3 regions of the Sodalis sp. RH21 genome follow, and region 1 is predicted to be linked to each of the others. Evidence: predicted binding sites of a transcription regulator. Region 1 holds the regulator's gene; each other region holds the start of a gene.
The links. The regulator LexA, encoded in region 1, represses DNA repair genes until DNA is damaged. The targets are predictions, from matches to a motif close to TNCTGTATGTACATACAGNA.

Region 1 (6,459 bases):
TGACATGTTCATAACCCACATAAATCGGCACCAGGGTAATCGGCCGATTGCCCCCGCGCAGCATGGCCTGGATGGTCATGGTCAGCGTACCGGTTTTGGGTTCAAGCAACCGCCCGGTACGCGAGCGCCCGCCTTCCATGAAATATTCCACCGAATAACCCCGGGTAAACAGCTCGCCCAAATATTCACGGAAAATCGTGGAGTAGAGTTTGTTGCCCTTAAAGGTGCGGCGGATGAAAAATGCGCCCAGGCGCCTGAAAATCGGGCCCGCGGGCCAGAAATTCAAATTGATGCCCGCGGCGATATGCGGCGGCACCAGGCCCTGGTGGTAAAGCACATAGGATAATAATAAATAGTCCATATGGCTGCGATGACAGGGTACGTAGACTATCTCATGACCGTCTTCCGCCAGTTGGCGTACGCGTTCGGCATTACGAACATGCAGCCCTTGGTAAAGACGGTTCCAGGTCCAGCTCAATACGCGATCGGAGAGGCGTACCGCCTCGTAAGAAAAGTCCGCCGCAATTTCTTCCATGAGGGCGATGGCGTTTTGCTGCGCTTTTTCCGCGGAGATTTTTTTGGTGCGGGCTTCATCTTCGACGGCTTTTTCGATCGCCTTGGACGCCAATAATTTATTAAACAAATCCTGGCGGACCGGCAAACGCGGCCCCACCGCCACCAGACGTTGGCGCGCGAAATGAATCATGGCGACGCGGGCGAGCTTTTGCGCGATGGTTTTGTCGGTACCGTGTTCCGTCGCCATATAGCGCATGGACAGCGGATTGGAGAAGCGGACGAAGCTATCGCGTCCCAGCCACAGTACGGCGATAAATTTTTGAAAACCGTTAAGCAGGCGCAACTGGGGGGCGGGCTGGTTTTGCTGCGCCTCGCGTCCGGGAGAGCGGCCGAACATGATGGATACGGGCACCATTTGTACATCGAGTTGCTGATTGTTGCGGTGCAAGTCCAGATAGTCGTGAAACAGCTTTACGGATTCGAGTTTTTCCGAGAAATAAGAGAAGACGCGCGGACCATCATGGATAAAAACGTAACGCGGCAAGACGACGCCGTCGATTTCCAAGGGAATCAAGGGGTCGGGTAATTGGAGATGCAAACATTGCGCGCGCAGCGTGAGTAAGTCCGCTTTTGAATTATATGGTAACACATACATTATTGGCCGCAGAGGGTCCAAACCGGTTTCTTCCCGTGGATTCGCGGGAATGACTTTGCTTCGCACCAGCAGCCTGAGCGGTAAATCCAAGAACGTGTAAAAAATAGTACGCCAACCTGACATATCTTTGTGAAGCCCCTTGTTAGCATTGCGACTCAAGAATACCAGAAACCGCGCGGCAGATCTGTGGTGATACGAACGCGAAGAACAGGTAACATGGGCGCTATTTTCTCTCTGTGCATAAAAATTATGGCAAACCAAACCAGCGGGCTTAGTCGCATCTATAAAGCCACGGGATACTCAATAAAAGGATTTTGCGCCGCCTGGCGTCATGAAGCCGCTTTCCGTCAGGAAGTGGTGGTTGCCATCTTGGCGATCGTCATTGCATGTTATCTCGAATCAGACCCCGTTTCGCGAATTTTATTGATCGGATCTGTGTGGCTGGTGGTGGTGATCGAAATTATCAATAGCGCTATAGAAGCCGTGGTTGACCGTATCGGGCCCGAATTGCACCCGCTTTCCGGTAGGGCGAAGGATCTGGGGTCGGCCGCGGTCACGCTGGCCATTATTCTGGCCTTGTTCGTCTGGGGGATGTTGTTGTGGCGGCACTTCGCCTGATCTTGCGTTTTCAGGCCCCCTTGGCCGGGATTTTATCGCATTTTGGTACGTTGAAGGTTTTCAATTGCGCCGGACCTGTATATACTCGCAGAAAGACTGTATAAACAAACAGGGGACGGAATGAAAGCGTTAACCGCCAGACAGCAAGAGGTTTTTGAGCTTATACGCGATCACATATCGCAAACCGGTATGCCGCCGACCCGCGCGGAGATCGCCCAGCGCCTGGGGTTCAAGTCCCCCAACGCCGCTGAAGAGCACCTCAAGGCGCTGGCGCGTAAAGGCGCTATCGAAATTGTCTCGGGCGCCTCACGTGGCATCCGGTTATTAATCGAAGAAGAAACCGGCCTGCCGCTCATTGGCCGCGTGGCCGCCGGCGAGCCTCTGCTTGCGGAACAGCACATAGAAAGCCACTATCAAATAGACCCCGACCTGTTTAAACCCCATGCTGATTTCCTGCTGCGGGTAAGCGGCATGTCCATGAAGGATATCGGCATTATGGACGGCGACCTGCTGGCGGTGCACAAAACCCAGGACGCGCATAACGGCCAGGTAGTGGTGGCGCGAATCAACGATGAAGTAACGGTTAAGCGCCTGAAGAAACATGGCAATATTGTGGAGTTATTGCCTGAAAACAGCGAATTCGCGCCCATTATCGTCGATCTTCGCCATCAGGAACTCTCCATTGAAGGGCTGGCGGTTGGCGTTATCCGCAACGGCAACTGGATTTAACCCGCAGCCGTAGCCAAAACCGGTGCCGCTGCGCCGGCCTCGTGAATTTACGCGGCTAAAAACGCTATCAATTCCCGGCCTCCCCTGTTGCTGGCTACGGCTCCAGGGTGGCCCTGCCGACACATATTGTTACATTTACCGTTCTTTCCCTTTTCTTCTGCTACCCGCTGTTTACCCTGGTTTTATCGACCGCTTCCAGATGAAAAGCCGGTAAGCCTGGGCTATTCTGCTGCGAAATAATGCTTATACCAAATGCGCTGCTATACTTATAGCCATAGGGTTAGCTTATGACCTCCGGTAGATGAATCAGATTTTTTTTGTTTTTCATTAACCGATGCATAGTAAGTTAATTGATTAACCGAAGACCAAGGAGAACTCCGATGAACAAAGACGAAGCCAGCGGCAATTGGAAACAGTTCAAAGGTAAAATCAAAGAACAATGGGGTAAACTCACCGATGATGATTTGACCGTTGTTGAAGGCAAACGCGAGCAATTAATCGGGAAAATCCAGGAACGTTACGGTTACGGCAAAGATGCCGCCGAAACGGAAGTCAAAGACTGGGAATCCCGCAATAAATATCGTTGGTAGCTTGTCTAAAAAGAAATAACCGTGGTACCAAGAGGTTATTTCTTTAGCAGTGTTCCTACCCAAAGGTACAAGGACGTACCACCCGGCTTTATGCCGCTGCATTATTTGTCCCCACCTTATTTATCTTTACCCGCTTGACCCGCTTGGTTCAAAAACAGCCGTAATAATGATTTTTCAATGCGGGCTAGCGGCCATTATATTAAAAATCTTTGCTGATTTATCCGGGCAAGCAACAACGTTATCAACGCTTTTTTATAGTGATGCTATGGTCATGATGGCAATCTTGCGGGCTTTCGCAGGCCTGTACGTCCGTGCAGGCAGGGCAAAACCCATGCGCTTCCACCACGTTATGGCGCATGGCGAAACCGGCGGCCTTAGCCATCTTCTGCAATATGTCCTCAATGCCCTCGGTTGATTGCTCCGTGACCTGGCCACAGCGATCGCAGATGAAAAAAGCGGACGTGTGGCCCGGTTGTTCAAAGTGGTGGCAAAGCACAAAGCTATTGGTGGACTCCACGCGATGGATAAATCCTTGTTCCAGCAGAAAATCCAGCGCTCGGTAAATAGTTGGCGGCTTGGCCTGGGGTTCCGATACCCTGAGCAAGTCCAGCAGGTCATAGGCGCTGATGGCGCCCTCCTGCTGGGTCATCAGGCGCAACACTTCCAGGCGCTGTGGCGTCAGGCGCACATTACGTTGTTCGCACAGTTGTTCCGCCTGACTGAGTAATTGAGACTGGGTTGTTGCATTCATAGGGATTCCCCGCAGCTAATTCCGCAGTCCATCTTACCATGAAGGTGTAAAAACGCCGAGTACGGGATGTGTACCGTCTTGTCACGCAACCGGGTAACGGAAGTTAATATTATCCGTGACTCTATTGGCAATTGAGATTAAATGGTAAATAATCTGCTTATTAGTAGCTTTGGTTTTACGTTTGATATTTATTTTATGTGAAGAAAGCGTTTTCTCTTTAATACCCAACTGTGAGCATATATGCATGGTGTTGAAACCTGACATCCACATTTTTAGAATCTCGGCTTCTGTTTTGCTGAAGTGCAAAGGAGAAAATCCCAATACTGAATTGTCACTTTGCCACGCTTTGGTATCCATGAAATATTGAATTATCATGATAATTGAACTCATCTTTATGAATTTCGACACGATAATTACATTGTCTTTTATTGGTACAAAATCGTGAAATTTTATATTTTCATTGCCAATGAAAATAAAAAATAACGTTAAGGGCTGTGTATCGATAATGGATTTTAAATCACTACCATCATCATGATATTGAAAGTAATTTTGATTTATAAAAATGATTGATGGCGCGGTTCTTTTGCATTTATTTTTTAACGCATTGACGTTTTCCAGGTCACGTATCGTGCCTTTTATTCCATTGGCGACTAATGAGCTTCTTAATGCGTATCTGGTATATGTGCAGGGGTCCAAGATAAAAACAGTCATAATAATAGCGTCATCTGCAGTGTATGTCATTTCATGACAAAAGGGGTGGCGATAAAAAATCGGCCCCGGAGGACGGGCAAGAGAAAATTTATGTTTTTATTATTAGAGTATCCGGTCGTGGAAGATCTGCGTTTATTTTTATGCTTTGTGCGCAATGGGTGATTATTGAAAACCGGAAACACATCGCAAGCTTAATAAACCCGTTCATACTCTACCTTCCACCAACGTACCGATAAGATGCGTGTTAGGGTTATGTGATAAATGATTATGATCATTTTGTAAATCATGGAACCCCCATTTGGGACGGATTGGTGGTTTTTTGGTATTTGATGTACTTTCTGGCCCTGGCTCAAGGGTATTTGCGTTAAAAATATGTTAATAACACGGCGGTTTGTCGCACTATGACTCTCCTGGACCCTGGCCGCTATCGTCCATTGCGTCCCCTGATTTCTTCATTTTTTCTGTGATACAATAGATAAATACTTGGCTTCGCCCTGGCAATGAAAAAAGCAACGGCAAAATCCATAATCAGGCACCTTCGGGTGTAAACCCCCAGACGATTGATTTGATCTTATGCGTGTCGATAATTCCTTGCAGCGTCCCTTTGAATCCGACGCTCAGCCCGCCGTCCCCGGTTACATCACCCCCCAGCGCCTTTCCGTCGCGCCGATGCTGGATTGGACCGACCGCCACTGCCGCTATTTCCTGCGCCTGCTGACGCGCCATACGCTTATGTATACGGAAATGGTAACCACCGGCGCGTTGCTGCATGGCAAAGGGGATTACCTCGCCTTTAACGAGGCTGAGCATCCCCTGGCATTACAATTAGGCGGCAGCGAACCCGATGCCTTGGCGCAATGCGCCCGCATGGCAGAACAGCGCGGCTATGATGAGATTAATCTCAATGTCGGTTGTCCGTCCGATCGGGTGCAAAATGGGCGCTTCGGCGCCTGCTTGATGGCGGAGCGGCAGCGGGTGGCTGAATGTATCGACGCCATGCGTTCAGCGGTATCGATTCCCGTCACCGTAAAAACCCGTATCGGTATCGACGATCGGGACAGCTATGCTTTTTTGTGTGAATTTATCCAGACCGTTGCCGAACGCGGGGGGTGCGATACGTTTATCATTCATGCCCGCAAGGCTTGGCTGTCGGGCTTAAGTCCCAAGGAAAACCGCGAAATACCGCCGTTGGATTACGAACGCGTATACCAGTTGAAACGGGATTTTCCTGGTTTAACGCTGGCGATTAATGGCGGCATAAAAAATCTTGCCGAGGCGCAGCGACATTTGCAATGCGTGGACGGCGTAATGATAGGGCGCGAAGCCTATCAAAACCCCGGCATTTTGGCCCAGGCGGATAGCAGGATATTTGGCAAAACCGATCCCTACAGCGATATGACGGCGGTGGTGTGCGCCATGCTGCCCTATATTGAGCAGGAGCTGGCCCGGGGGACTTACCTTGGCCATATCACCCGCCATATGCTGGGGTTGTTCCAGGGGATACCCGGCGCGCGACAGTGGCGGCGTTATCTCAGCGAAAATGCCCATAAACCGGGGGCCGGCATAACGGTGGTCGAGCAGGCGCTGGCCAAGCTTAAGCCCGTGTCGCCGGCCGCGGCCGAGGTCAGCCAGTGATTACCGGCATGGCGTGCTTGACTAATTGATGGCGAAAATGGCCAAGCTCTCCATCGTCTGCAAATTAATCTCTTTAAAAATCAATTAATTAAATTTATAAAAACCTGGCATGTTTATTGATAGTCATTATGGGACATTAGGGGATATCGCAGGATGGAAGATGGACCCTAAACACCTTAACGAGACGGGACTTCCCCGTTATACAGGAGCCTGCCATGTTAGAGATTTTCTTTGTCATCGGGTTTTTTATGATG
Region 2 (6,459 bases), 1.3 Mb from region 1:
GCAGGCGATACGGACCGCTGAGCGGGTCATCGAGCAGCGCTTGTCCAATGAAAGCGCGGCCTGACCATGCGCGCCGCACAGGATGGCGGCCCGCTGCCCGGCGGCGGAAATAGGGTCAGTGCGCGGCAGGCGGCACGGCCGCGGGAGACGGCGTATCCTCCGGCATGGCCGGCTGCTCGATGGGAAATACCGGCAGCGCCGCCAGCAGGCGGGCGCCGTAGGATTTGGTTAATAACCGCCGATCATAAATCACAATCTCGCCGGTACATTCATGGCTGCGGATCAACCGCCCTACCTGCTGGATCAGGTTAAACGACGCGCTTGGCAGGCTTTGCACTTCAAACGGATGGCGCTTTTGGCTTTTGAGCCACTCGCCTTCGGTCAGGATCACCGGGCTGTCGATAGGCGGAAACGCAATTTTATGGATATGTACCTGGGTAAGCAGTTCCCCTTTCAGATCCAATCCCTCCGCAAAGGATTGCAGCCCCATCAATACGCTGGTTTTGCCCTGGTCGACCCGCCGGCGATGCTCTTCTATCAGGCGGTAGCGCGGTTGATCCCCCTGGACCAATAGTTGTAGACGCAGGTCGGTAACATGGGCCAGAAACGCCTGCATGGCGCGATGGCTGGCAAACAGGACCAGGATGCCGCGATGGGCCCCGGCGGCCAGTTGGGCGCGAAAGAAACGGGCCATTTCGGCCAGATGTTCCGCTTCCAGCGCCATGACCGGCTCGTTGCGCATCTGCGGGATCACCAGCTTGCCCTGCCTGCGGTGGTCAAAAGGCGACCCCAGCGTCACAAAACGATCCCCCGCCCGTTCCTGCAAGCCCGACAGCTCCTGTAGCCGGGCGAAGCTGTTAAGGGAGCGCAGAGTCGCCGAGGTCACCACCGCATGGGGGATTTTCGACCATAACAGTTTTTCCAGCTGGTCGCTGACGCGGATACCGACGCAGTGCAGGAAAATATGCGCGCCGGTATCGCTCATTTCGCGATTCAGCCACTTGGAAATCGGGGCATTGGAGGCTTTTTCCTGCGCCGCCAGTTTCCATAACCGGCTGGTGGCTTCCCAATAGCCCAAGGTGCGGCTGGTTTGCAACAGCGCCTGGTGCAGCCGGACGATATCCTGTTTGCCGGTTTTTTCGCTCAGATCGTTAAGCAGGAATTCCGTCAGCATGCGCAGCGCGTCGGTGAGCTTATATAACCGCGCGGCCATTTCGCCCATGGCGGCGGGCAATTGACCCATCTCAAAACGAAACTCCGCCACCACGCGATCCTTGGGCAAAAACGACACCGCCTGCCGCTCGAACTGTTGCACCAATTCCAGAATTTCGGCGCAGTGGTTTTTTAGCCGTTCCCCGCCGCTGAGCAATGGCGGCCTGGCCGGTTTAAACTGCGCCAGGATTTGTTCGGTCTGGCGCATAAACAGTTCCAGCTGGTGAGTGATGAACCCGACGGTAATTTCGCCGGCCATCTCCAGCGCGTCGCGCGCCACGTCGGGCAAATGATGCCCTTCGTCCAGCACCAGCAGCATATGCTTGGGATTGGGCAGCACCGATTCGCTGTCCAGCGCCGCCATCACCAGCGCATGGTTGGCGACCACCACGTCGGCGCTTTCGATTTCCTTGCGGGCAATAAAAAACGGGCACTCCCGGAAATAATGGCAATTGCGCCCCAGGCAGTTGGCCTTGTCCGTGCTGAGTTTGCCCCATAATCCGTCGCTGACCGATTTGGGGTAATGGTCGCGCAGGCCATCCCAGGAAAAACGCTGCAGATCCTGCTGCAACTTGCCGCACAGCGTTTTTTCCTTGCCGTCGGCGGGCGCCGGCTCGTCATCGAGAAACAGTTTCAGGTCGCCCTGGAATACCGCATCGGCGGACATGGCCGCCAGATTGCGCGGGCAGACATAACGCCGGCGGCCAAACGCGGCGGTAAATGTTAAATCCGGGATCAGTTTTTTCAGCAGCGGTAAGTCTTTGCTGAAAATTTGATCTTGCAGGGCCACGTTGGCGGTACTGACCACCAGCGGTTTTTCTTCGGCGCGGCTGATGGCGATGCCGGGAATCAAGTAGGCGAGGGTTTTGCCCACCCCGGTAGGCGCCTCGATGACCAGGTGGCGTTCAATGTCGCCGGACAGCGCCTTGGCCACTTCGGCAATCATCTGGCGCTGCGGCATGCGGGATATAAAATCCGGGATATGTTTTTGCAGCGCTTTATACCAATCATGGATTTGCGCCTTGGTGGCAACGGACAGCGACATTCAGCAACTTTTTTATTAATGCAGGGAGGGTTATTGTCCCACAGACCGGCCGCGGCGTCAGCCCGTAGCTGTATATATCTTCAGGCATTGGCGGCCGGAGGCGCTTGTATCACGGATGATTGCTCTTATAATAAGCTATCTCTGGTTTATCAAGGAATCCTATGAATCTGGTCAAAGCAGGCGTTTTCGGCCTTATTTCCTTATGTGCGCTGGGCGCCGTGGGCGGGGTCATGTTGGCGGGTTATATCGTTATCGTCCACAGTTGAGGCCGCCGCGCTCACGCGCGATGAAAACAGCGCAGCCAGCGTTCGAACAGCATATCGCTGATCACGGCCAGCAGCGCCACCAATATCGCCCCCTGCAAAATATAGGCCGTATTAAAACCGCTTAACCCGATGATAATCGGCGAACCCAGGGTTTTGGCGCCGACGGTCGAGGCGATGGCGGCGGTGCCGATATTGATAATAACCGAGGTGCGGATACCGGTAATAATCACCGGGGCCGCCAGCGGCAGCTCCACCCGGGTCAGTATTTGCCAGCGGCTCATGCCCGCCCCGGTGGCGGTTTCCAGGATGGATTCCGCCACCGTTTCAATGCCGGTAATGGTGCCCTGGACTATCGGCAGCAGGCCATAGAGCACCAGGGCGATAATCGCCGGCTGTTCGCTGAAACCCATCACCGGCACCGCCACCGCCAGCACCGCCACAGGCGGGAAGGTCTGTCCTACCGCCACCAGCGTTTCCACCAGCGAACGGAACTCCTTGCCCGCCCGCCGCGTAACGCCGATTCCCGCGCCTACGCCGATGGCCACGGCGATAACGCTGGAAATCAGCACCAGTTGCACATGCGCCCAGGCCAGCGATGCAAAGCTGTCCTGCAGATAGACCGGGCGATCGAGAGTGGGAAACAGCATGGAGAACAACCCGTCCAGCCGCGTCATGCCGAACATCAGCGCCAATAACAGCAGCAGGCACCATAACAATGGGTCGGTGGCTATGCGGCGCAGCATTCTAGACGTCCTCCCGCGCCGGCTTGATCAAATCCTTGAAATGCAGCACGCCGACGGAGGCGCCCTGCGCGTCAACCACCGGCAATAACTCGGTTTGGCGGGAGACGAATTCCGACAGGGCCTCGCGCAGGGTCATCGCCGCGGGTATCGGTTGGCCGGCCAAACGTTCCCCGGGGCGGGCATGGGTGCCGGCGGCGCCCAGCGCCAGCAATTTGATGCCGATATCGCTGCGGCCGAAAAAATTGCGCACAAACGCATTGGCAGGCTGCGTCAGCAAATGGCGCGGCGACCCCTGCTGGATCACCTGCCCCTGATCGAGCAGCACAATGTGCTGTGCCAGCGCCAGCGCCTCATCGATATCATGGGTGACCAGCACCACGGTGCGCCCGGACAATTGATGAATGCGGGCGATTTCCGTTTGCAACGCTCCCCGGGTGACCGGGTCGAGGGCGCCGAAGGGTTCATCCATCAGCAGTACTTCCGGGTCGGCGGCCAGGGCGCGCGCCACGCCCACGCGCTGTTGCTGGCCGCCGGAAAGCTGGTGGGGATACCGGCCGCGGAATTGCCGCGCATCCAGATGCAGCAGTTCCAGCAGTTCCGTTACCCGATCGCGGATTTTCGCCCGCGGCCATTTCAGCAGTTGCGGCACGGTGGCGATATTTTGCTCCACCGTCCAATGGGGGAACAAACCGATGGACTGAATGGCATACCCCATGCGCCGGCGCAGTTCCTGCGGTTTGAAGCTGTGGATTTCATCGCCGGCAAACAGGATTTTGCCCTGGTCGTGTTCAATCAGGCGATTGATCATTTTCAGGGTGGTGGATTTGCCCGAACCGGAGGTGCCGATCAACACGGTAAACTCACCGGCGGCAATATTCAGATTCAGGTTTTCCACCGCCGGTTTGCCATGAAAATACTTGCTTACCTGCTGGAATTGGATCATTGGCGCACCGTTTCAAGGAATGAAATAATCAGTTTAAACAGCGTATCCACCAGCACCGCCAAGGCAATGGCCGGAATCACCCCGAGCAATACCAGTTCCAGCGCGCTGCTGAGCAGCCCCTGGAACATCAGTGCGCCAAAGCCGCCGGCGCCAATCAGCGCGGCGATCATGCCCATGCCGACGGTTTGCACGGCAATGATCCGGATGCCGGAAAGAATCACCGGCAGCGCCAGCGGCACTTGAATCCGCCGAAATATTTGTCCGCGGGTCATGCCCATGCCGAGCGCGGTTTCAATCACGTCGGCGGGCACCTGCTGTAAGCCGGCATTCACGCTGCGCACCAGGGGCAATAGCGCATATAGCACCAAGGCGATCAGCGCCGGCGCCAGGCCGATGCCGCCGATGCCGATGTCGCGCAGCCACGGCCAGGCGGTGGCCAAGCCGCTGAGCGGGGCAATCAGCAGGCCGAACAGCGCAATGGCGGGGATGGTCTGGATGACATTGAGCGTGGAAAACAGCGCCGGACGCCAGCGCGCGGAATGATGGCACAGTAAACCCAGCGGAATGCCGATAATAATGGCCGGCACCAGGGTGCCGAACAATAGGATGAGATGCTCGCCGAGCGCCTGCTGGAAAACGTCCTGACGGTTGGCGTATTCCTTGAACAGCGACAACTGGTCCAGGCGGCCGGCGGCCACCAGCGCCACCAGCGGCAGCCAGATTTGCGCATTGGCCAGTACGCGCAGCGTCTGGCTGGCCAATGCGCGCCCAATGGCGTCGGCGGCAATCAGCAAGCATAAGGCGCCCATCAGCCAGAATCCGCTGCCAAAAGAGGTCCGCACCAGCCCCCCGCCCTGTTCGGCGAGATGGTCGGCAGCGTCGCCGGCCAGGGCCGCCAGGCATACCAGCAGCACTTCGGCCAGCAGCATGACCGCCAGGCGCACCGGCCGGGAGGGTGTGATAAAACACAACGCCAGCGCCGCCGCGGCCGGCAGCAGGATCAGTATGCGCAGCCCGCCCAAGAGTCCGGCCAGGCCGATCCCCTGGCCGGACATCAGGCGGTTCGGCGCATAATTCACAAACGGCAGGACCAGCCCGGCAAAAACCAGTAATCCCGTCAGTGTCAGCAGTACGCGGTTTTTAACCAATCTGCATTGCTCTTTGCATCACTCTCCCCTGGGCCAGGCGCGTTACGATTTCACAAAGCCTTTTTGCTTGAGGTAATCCGCCGCGACTTTTTTCGCGTTTTGTCCTTCCACCGCGATGCTGGCATTAAGTTTTTGCAGCGTCTGGGTATCCAGGGAAGCAAACACCGGCTTGAGCCACTGTGCGATTTCCGGATGCTGTTTTAATACCGACTCGCGGATAATGGGGGACGGCGCATAGATCGGCTGCACGCCGCTCGGGTCGGTAAGGGTTTGCAATCCCAGCGCGGCCACCGGACCGTCGGTGCCGTACGCCATGGCGGCATTGACGCCGGAGGTTTGCTCGGCTGCGGCTTTCAGGGTTACCGCGGTATCGCCGCCGGCCAGGGACAGCAATTGATCCTGCTGAAGTTTGAAACCATAGGTTTTTTCAAAGGCGGGCAGCGCATCGGGACGCTCGATAAATTCCGCCGACGCGGCCAGCTTAAACTTGCCGCCCGATTTCAGGTAACGGCTCAGGTCGGCTAACGAGGTCAGATGCTGGCCCTTGGCCAGATCCTGGCGAACGGCGATGGTCCAGGTGTTGTTGGCCGGGGCGGGGTCGAGCCAGACGATGTGGTTTTTATCGTAATCGAGTTTTTTGACCTTCTGGTATCCAGCATTGACATCTTTCCAGGCCGGGTCTTTTTCGTCGCTGAAAAAGAACGCGCCGTTGCCGGTGTATTCCGGATAGATATCAATCTCGCCGGAGGTGATGGCGCCGCGCAGCACCTGGGTGGTGCCCAATTGTGATTTATTGACGGTTTTAACGCCGTGGGAGTCCAGTACCTGGACGATAATGTTGCCCAGCAGGGAACCTTCGGTATCGATTTTTGAACCCACCCGCACGGACGAGTCCGCTGCCTGGACGCCGGCCGTCATACCCAGCATAGCTGCGGCAAGGCACAGCGCTCGTCCATGATGAAAGAAATTGGCCATGAATCTTTTCCCCTCGAAGGTTATTGGTAAGGTATCCACAACGGCGTAATGGTGAATATGTTACTGAAATGATAGTTCAAATAGATAATTATTTATTGAAAAAAGAATGCATATGTTAGAACCGAAA
Region 3 (6,459 bases), 1.3 Mb from region 1:
GTCCAGCCCATAGCGCGCGGCCAGCGCCGCATATTCGGCGATCGCCTGCTGGGTGTGGGGCGCGCTGTAGCGGGTAAACCGGCTAAACAGCGTATTGCGGGCGCCGGCGGGACGGGCGCCGTTCAGGTATTTGCCGGTCAGCGTACCGAACGCCAGGCTGGAGTAAGCCAGCAGTTCCAATCCCTCGAATTGGCTGATTTCGGCCATGCCCACTTCAAAACTGCGGTTTAGCAGGCTGTAGGGATTCTGCACCGTGACGATACGCGGCAGATCGTGTTTTTCGGCCAGTTGCAAATAGCGCATGGCGCCCCAAGGCGTCTCGTTGGAAATGCCCAGATAACGGATCTTGCCGGCGCGTACCTGCTCGGTAAGGGCCTCCAGCGTTTCCAGGATGGTCACCGCCAGCTTTTCGTCGGTGTATTGGTAATTAAGCTTCCCGAAGCAGTTGGTGGCGCGCTGCGGCCAATGGACCTGATAAAGATCGAGATAATCGGTGTTCAGACGTTGCAGGCTGGCTTCGAGCGCTATGCGGATATTTTTGCGATCGAGAATTTGCTGCGGCCGGATGCCCGCGTCGTTGCCGCGGGAGGGCCCCGCCACTTTACTGGCCAAGATGATTTTTTCGCGCTGGCCGTGCCGCTTGAGCCAATTACCGATATAGGTTTCCGTCAGTCCCTGGGTCTCGGGCCGCGGCGGCACCGGATACATTTCAGCCGTGTCGATAAGATTAACCCCGGCGGCAACGGCGTGATCCAGCTGCGCATGGGCCTCGGCCTCACTGTTTTGTTCGCCAAAGGTCATGGTGCCCAAACCCAAAACGCTGACTTCAAGAGAACTATGGGGAATACGGTGATAATGCATTGAGGCTGGTTCCTTAGTGTCTGAAAAGATCAGGCGTTGTCAAGCGCCGCCTGATCTGACTATAACCAAGCCAGGCTGCGGGGAAAAGCGCAAAATGGGCGGGTGAAGTATGTTTTGTTAATCTGGCCGATGAATAATCAGCGTTCGATCATCTGCGATACATCGTTGCCGTTAATCTGCATTTCATTGCCGCGCTCGTCGGTGTAACGAATCAAACCGGTGGTTTTATCCAGTTCGGGTTTACCTTGCGTCAAGATCATCCGGCCGTCTTTGGTCGCCATGACATAATCGCTGGCGCAGCCCGACAACATGCCGGCCAATGCCGCCGCCGAGATCAACATTAGGTATTTTTTCATCAGTCTCATCCGTCTTAAGCCTTGGGGTCTGCCCGCCGGGCGCCACTGACTTTCTTATTTCTGATCAGATTCAGCGCCTCGACACCCATTGAAAAGAACATCGCGAAATAAATGTAGCCCTTAGGCACGTGAACATCAACGCTTTCCAGGATCAAAGTAAACCCGATTAAAATCAGGAACGTCAGCGCCAGCATTTTTACGGAGGGATGGCGGGCGACGAATTCGCCGATCGGCCGCGCGGCGAACATCATTACGCCTACCGCAATCACCACTGCCGCCATCATGATGAACAAATGATTCGATAAGCCGACGGCGGTAATCACCGAGTCCAGGCTGAAAATCACGTCCAGCAGCATGATTTGCGTAATGGCGCCGATAAAGGAACTCACGTTGCTGTTTTGCTCGGCTTCGCCCCCTTCCAGGGTTTGGTGGATTTCCCCGCAGGATTTCCAGATCAAAAAGATCCCTCCCAGCAGCAGAATTAAGTCTCGGATCGATATTTCGTTATCGAAAACGGTAAACAGCGGATAGGTTAAACGTATCACCCATGAAATGGACGCCAGCAGGCAAAGCCGCATGACCATGGCGCCGAACAATCCCAGACGGCGCGCTTTGGCCCGTTGCGCCGGCGGCAGCTTGGCGACGACCAGGGAAAGAAAGATGATATTATCGATACCAAGGACGATTTCCAGAATAGTTAGTGTTCCCAGTGCCAACCATGCATCGGGAGCCACAATCCAATCAAACATTATGATCAATTACCTAAATGTAAACGAAGCTTAAACGAATATTATAAACAGGTAAAAAGGCCGGCAGGCAAGGAAAATGCGACTTAAATCACGTAATGCCTGGCAAGCATCGGCCCGGTAAAGGTCTTTTTCAGGTAGAATCCGCGCGGCAACGTCATGATCGGCTGGCCAAATTCGCCGGTGGCTTTGGTCAGCGCCCGGCTGTTGGCGGCCTTCGGCCGCAGTTGCAGCACCTCGCCATGGCGCGCGGTAATACGTTCCACTTGCCCCAGCACGATTAAATCCATCAGTTCCTCCCAGTCGCAGCGTAGCAGGTGCTCCTCCTCCGGGCTGGGACTCCATAACAACGGCGTGCCGATGCGCCGCCGGGTCAGCGGAATATCCCGCGTCCCCTCTACCGGTATCCATAATACGCGGGCTAATTTATATCGCACGTGGCTGGTTTCCCAGGTGACGCCGCTGTTGCCGGTCAGCGGCGCGACGCAGACAAAGGTGGTTTCCAGCGGCCGGCCGGCGCTGTCCACCGGGATGGTTTTCAGTTCCACGCCGATGGCGGCGAAATCTTGTTCCGGCTTGCTGCCGGCGCTGGCGCCGAGATAACGCTCCAGCAGCACGCCGATCCAGCCTTTATCCCGTTTCAGATTAGCCGGCAGCACCAGGCCCGCATGCGCCGCCAGTTCACCCATATTGTACCCTGCCAGGGCCGTTGCGCGGGCCAACAGCTCCGCTTCGTCCCCCGGCGGGGTAACGGGCTTGGCGATCGGGGGCAGGCTCATAATTCATTCTCCCCATGCTGTTTAAAAACTGACCTTTGTCGGTCGGCCGAAAAGGGTTATTGATTTTTTAATTATCAGGCCATAATAATAGCATGATTTCACACTCTTTTTTGTCGGCTACGCTTTTTTTGCCGGCCCGGCCGCGGCGGGTTGTGCACCAGTAGCAGCCGACAATGAACAGGATCTTACACCATGTTATCCACAGATCTATGGGATAACCTTGATAAATGGGTACCACTGTCTCTATTTACAGCCTTGACGCCCCCTGTTTTTGCTGGTTTGTCCATAATATGCTGCTCTTTTTGCCACAAATTGTGGATAAAGTCATCATTGCGTGAAATTTGACCTCTGGGAAGTCCAGCGTACGCGCGGCGGATCTTCCACGATCCTTTTGAGGCAGGGCTTGGTTATTAGCGGGTTGAAAAATTTGGTTTTTTTTTATGTATAATTTTACTGCGCCCCTCTTTGGCCAAAAGTTTTACCCATTTAATCCAGCGTTCTGCACACATCTATCCACAGAAAAAGTGAATAAAATCGGCGTTGGACGCGGATGCCTGTTAATAACCTCGTCCGCCGCGCCATGCCGCAGGCCCGCGCAGTCAGGCATTCTTGTAAAGCAGTGGTTTACCGTATTGAGTGAGTGTGAAACAATCAGGGCATCTTTGCATTTTATGTAATCGAGGTAGTCCGGTGATCGATGATGATGGCTACCGCCCGAATGTTGGTATTGTAATCTGTAATCGTGATGGGCAGGTTGTGTGGGCCAGGAGATACGGGCAGCACTCATGGCAGTTTCCCCAGGGCGGGATTAACGCCGGCGAGACTCCCGAGCAGGCCATGTACCGTGAACTGTATGAAGAGGTCGGACTGAGCCGGAAGGATGTGCGCATCCTGGCCGCCACCCGCAACTGGTTACGGTATAAGCTGCCAAAGCGGTTGGTCCGCTGGGACACCAAACCGGTCTGCATCGGCCAGAAGCAAAAATGGTTTCTGCTGCAACTCATGTGTCAGGATGCCGATATCAATATGCAGTGCGGGGGCACCCCTGAATTTGATGGCTGGCGTTGGGTCAGTTTTTGGTACCCGGTGCGCCAGGTGGTTTCTTTTAAGCGGGACGTTTACCGCCGGGTTATGAAAGAGTTTTCTACCGTAGTCATGCCGTTGCAGGAATCGACCGCGCAACGGACTCTCCCTGCCTACAGACGGAAGAGGGGTTAAGCCACGCAGAACATGCTTACGCGTTTGCGCGAAATCGTAGAAAAGGTCGCAGCTGCGCCGCGTTTGTCGGATACGCTGGAAATTCTGGTTAATGAAACCTGTCTGGCGATGGATACCGAGGTCTGCTCGGTGTATCTGGCCGACAACGATCGCCGCTGCTATTACCTGATGGCCACGCGCGGTTTGAAAAAACCGCGCGGGCGTACCGTCACGCTGGCGTTCGACCAGGGCATAGTCGGGCTGGTGGGACGCCTGGCGGAGCCTATCAACCTGGCCGACGCCCATAACCATCCCAGCTTCCAGTATATTCCCGCGGTAAAAGAAGAGCGGTTCCGCTCGTTCCTCGGGGTGCCCATCATCCATCGCCGCCAACTGCTGGGCGTGCTGGTGGTGCAGCAACGCGAGCACCGCCAGTTCGACGAAAGCGAAGAATCTTTCATGGTGACGCTGGCCACGCAAATGGCCGGTATTTTATCCCAGTCCCAGCTTAACGCGCTGTTCGGCCAATATCGTCAGACGCGTATCCGCGCCCTGGCGGCGGCCCCGGGCGTGGCCATCGCCCAAGGCTGGGTGGACAACAGCCAGCCTTCCCTTGACCAGGTGTTTAAAGCTTCCTCCCTGGACAGCGCGCGCGAACGCGAGCGTCTGACCTTCGCCCTGGGCGAGGCGGCGGCTGAATTCCGGCGCTTTAGCAAGCGTTTTACCGCCAATGCCCAAAAAGACAGCGCGGCTATTTTCGACCTTTATTCCCATCTGTTGAACGACGCCAGGCTCAAGCGCGAGCTGTTTGCGGAAATCGACGCCGGCTCCATTGCCGAATGGGCGGTAAAACAGGTGATCGAACAGTTCGCCGAACAGTTCGCCCAGCTCAACGACAGCTATATGCGCGAGCGATCCGGTGATTTGCGCGCCCTCGGCCAGCGGCTGCTGTTCCATCTGGATGACAATATCCAGGGCGAGACGCCCTGGCCTTCGCGCTTTATACTGGTGGCCGACGAGCTGAGCGCGACGCTGTTGGCGGAGATGCCGCAGGATAAAATGGTCGGCGTGGTGGTCAGGGACGGGGCCGCCAATTCCCATGCCGCCATCCTGGTGCGCGCCATGGGCATCCCCACCGTGATGGGGGCCGATATTCAACCGGCGCTGCTTAACCAGCGCCTGCTGGTGGTTGACGGTTACCGCGGCGAACTGCTGGTCGATCCCGAACCGGTGCTGGTGCAGGAATATCAGCGGCTAATCAGCGAGGAAAAGCAGCTCAGCCGCCTGGCGGAAGATGACGTCGAGCAGCCGGCCACCATGAAGGGCGGCGAGCGCATTCAGGTGATGCTTAACGCCGGGCTCAGCGCCGAGCATGAACAGCGCCTGGGGAATCGGGTGGACGGCGTCGGCCTCTATCGCACCGAAATTCCTTTTATGCTGCAAAGCGGCTTCCCTTCCGAGGATGAGCAGGTTGCGCAATACCAGGGCATGCTGCAATTGTTCCCGGCCAAATCGGTCACCCTGCGCACGCTGGATGTCGGATCGGATAAACAGCTGCCGTATATGGCGCCGATCAACGAGGAGAACCCCTGCCTCGGCTGGCGCGGTATCCGCATTACCCTCGATCAGCCGGAGATTTTCTTGATTCAGGTGCGCGCCATGCTGCGCGCCAACGCCGCCACCGGCAACCTCAGCATTTTGCTGCCGATGATCACCAGCGTCGATGAAATCGACGAAGCGCGCCGCCTTATCGATCGGGCCGGGCGCGAAGTGGAAGAAATGCTGGGCTACCCGCTGCCCGCGCTGCGTATCGGCGTGATGATCGAAGTGCCGGCCATGGTATTTATGCTGCCGCTGCTGATTAACCGGGTGGATTTTGTGTCGGTGGGATCGAACGATCTGACCCAATACCTGCTGGCGGTCGATCGCAACAATACCCGGGTGGCGGCCATGTACGACAGCCTGCATCCGGCCATGCTGCAAGTATTGCTGAAGATCGTCACCGACTGCCGCTACCTGGGCCTGGACTGCAGCCTGTGCGGCGAGATGGCCGGCGACCCCATGGGGGCGTTGCTGTTAACCGGCATGGGCTACCGCACCCTCAGTATGAACGGGCGCAGCGTGGCCAGAATCAAATACCTGCTGCGCAATGTCGAACTTGAGGATGCGGGCGCATTGGTGGAACGGGTGCTCAGCGCGCAAAATGCCATTGATGTCCGCCACCAGGTGGCGGCGTTTTTGGAACGCCGCGGGCTGGGCGGCCTGATCCGCGGCGGCCGCTGACGGGCGGGCGGCGTAAAAAAACTTACACTATTGGCCGCTAAATTTACCGTCGCCCCCCGCCAAAAATACGGCGCTATGCTATGATACGCCGGCGTCGGACGAACCAAGCCCACTGCATGCCAACGCTTTTTTCGTTATCGAATAGCCTGCGCCCCGCCAGATCGACGGGGTGAAAATGACATAAATCGTGGTGATGAATGACAACGAATTATCTGGCCTTTCCTCAGTTTGATCCGG

Region 2: dinG (ATP-dependent DNA helicase DinG) is a predicted target of LexA. The motif match lies at 2,324-2,343, and genes of this name have one in related genera.
Region 3: mutH (DNA mismatch repair endonuclease MutH) is a predicted target of LexA. The motif match lies at 2,978-2,997, and genes of this name have one in related genera.

The regions. Positions count from the first base shown of each region.
Region 1 is NZ_CP178732.1:5,423,027-5,429,485, reverse strand. It holds gene plsB (glycerol-3-phosphate 1-O-acyltransferase PlsB) at 1-1,294, opposite strand, end outside; gene ACL2XP_RS25085 (diacylglycerol kinase) at 1,421-1,789, shown strand; gene lexA (transcriptional repressor LexA) at 1,910-2,518, shown strand; gene ACL2XP_RS25075 (CsbD family protein) at 2,899-3,108, shown strand; gene zur (zinc uptake transcriptional repressor Zur) at 3,350-3,859, opposite strand; gene rcsA (transcriptional regulator RcsA) at 3,941-4,600, opposite strand; gene dusA (tRNA dihydrouridine(20/20a) synthase DusA) at 5,144-6,205, shown strand; gene pspG (envelope stress response protein PspG) at 6,421-6,459, shown strand, end outside.
Region 2 is NZ_CP178732.1:4,085,926-4,092,384, forward strand. It holds gene ACL2XP_RS18810 (hypothetical protein) at 1-64, shown strand, start outside; gene dinG (ATP-dependent DNA helicase DinG) at 116-2,257, opposite strand; gene ACL2XP_RS18820 (hypothetical protein) at 2,419-2,523, shown strand; gene ACL2XP_RS18825 (ABC transporter permease) at 2,535-3,266, opposite strand; gene ACL2XP_RS18830 (ABC transporter ATP-binding protein) at 3,268-4,209, opposite strand; gene ACL2XP_RS18835 (ABC transporter permease) at 4,206-5,357, opposite strand; gene ACL2XP_RS18840 (ABC transporter substrate-binding protein) at 5,400-6,332, opposite strand.
Region 3 is NZ_CP178732.1:760,261-766,719, forward strand. It holds gene ACL2XP_RS03540 (NADP(H)-dependent aldo-keto reductase) at 1-861, opposite strand, end outside; gene ACL2XP_RS03545 (YgdI/YgdR family lipoprotein) at 999-1,217, opposite strand; gene ACL2XP_RS03550 (TerC family protein) at 1,232-1,966, opposite strand; gene mutH (DNA mismatch repair endonuclease MutH) at 2,050-2,742, opposite strand; gene rppH (RNA pyrophosphohydrolase) at 3,433-3,960, shown strand; gene ptsP (phosphoenolpyruvate--protein phosphotransferase) at 3,973-6,222, shown strand; gene lgt (prolipoprotein diacylglyceryl transferase) at 6,420-6,459, shown strand, end outside.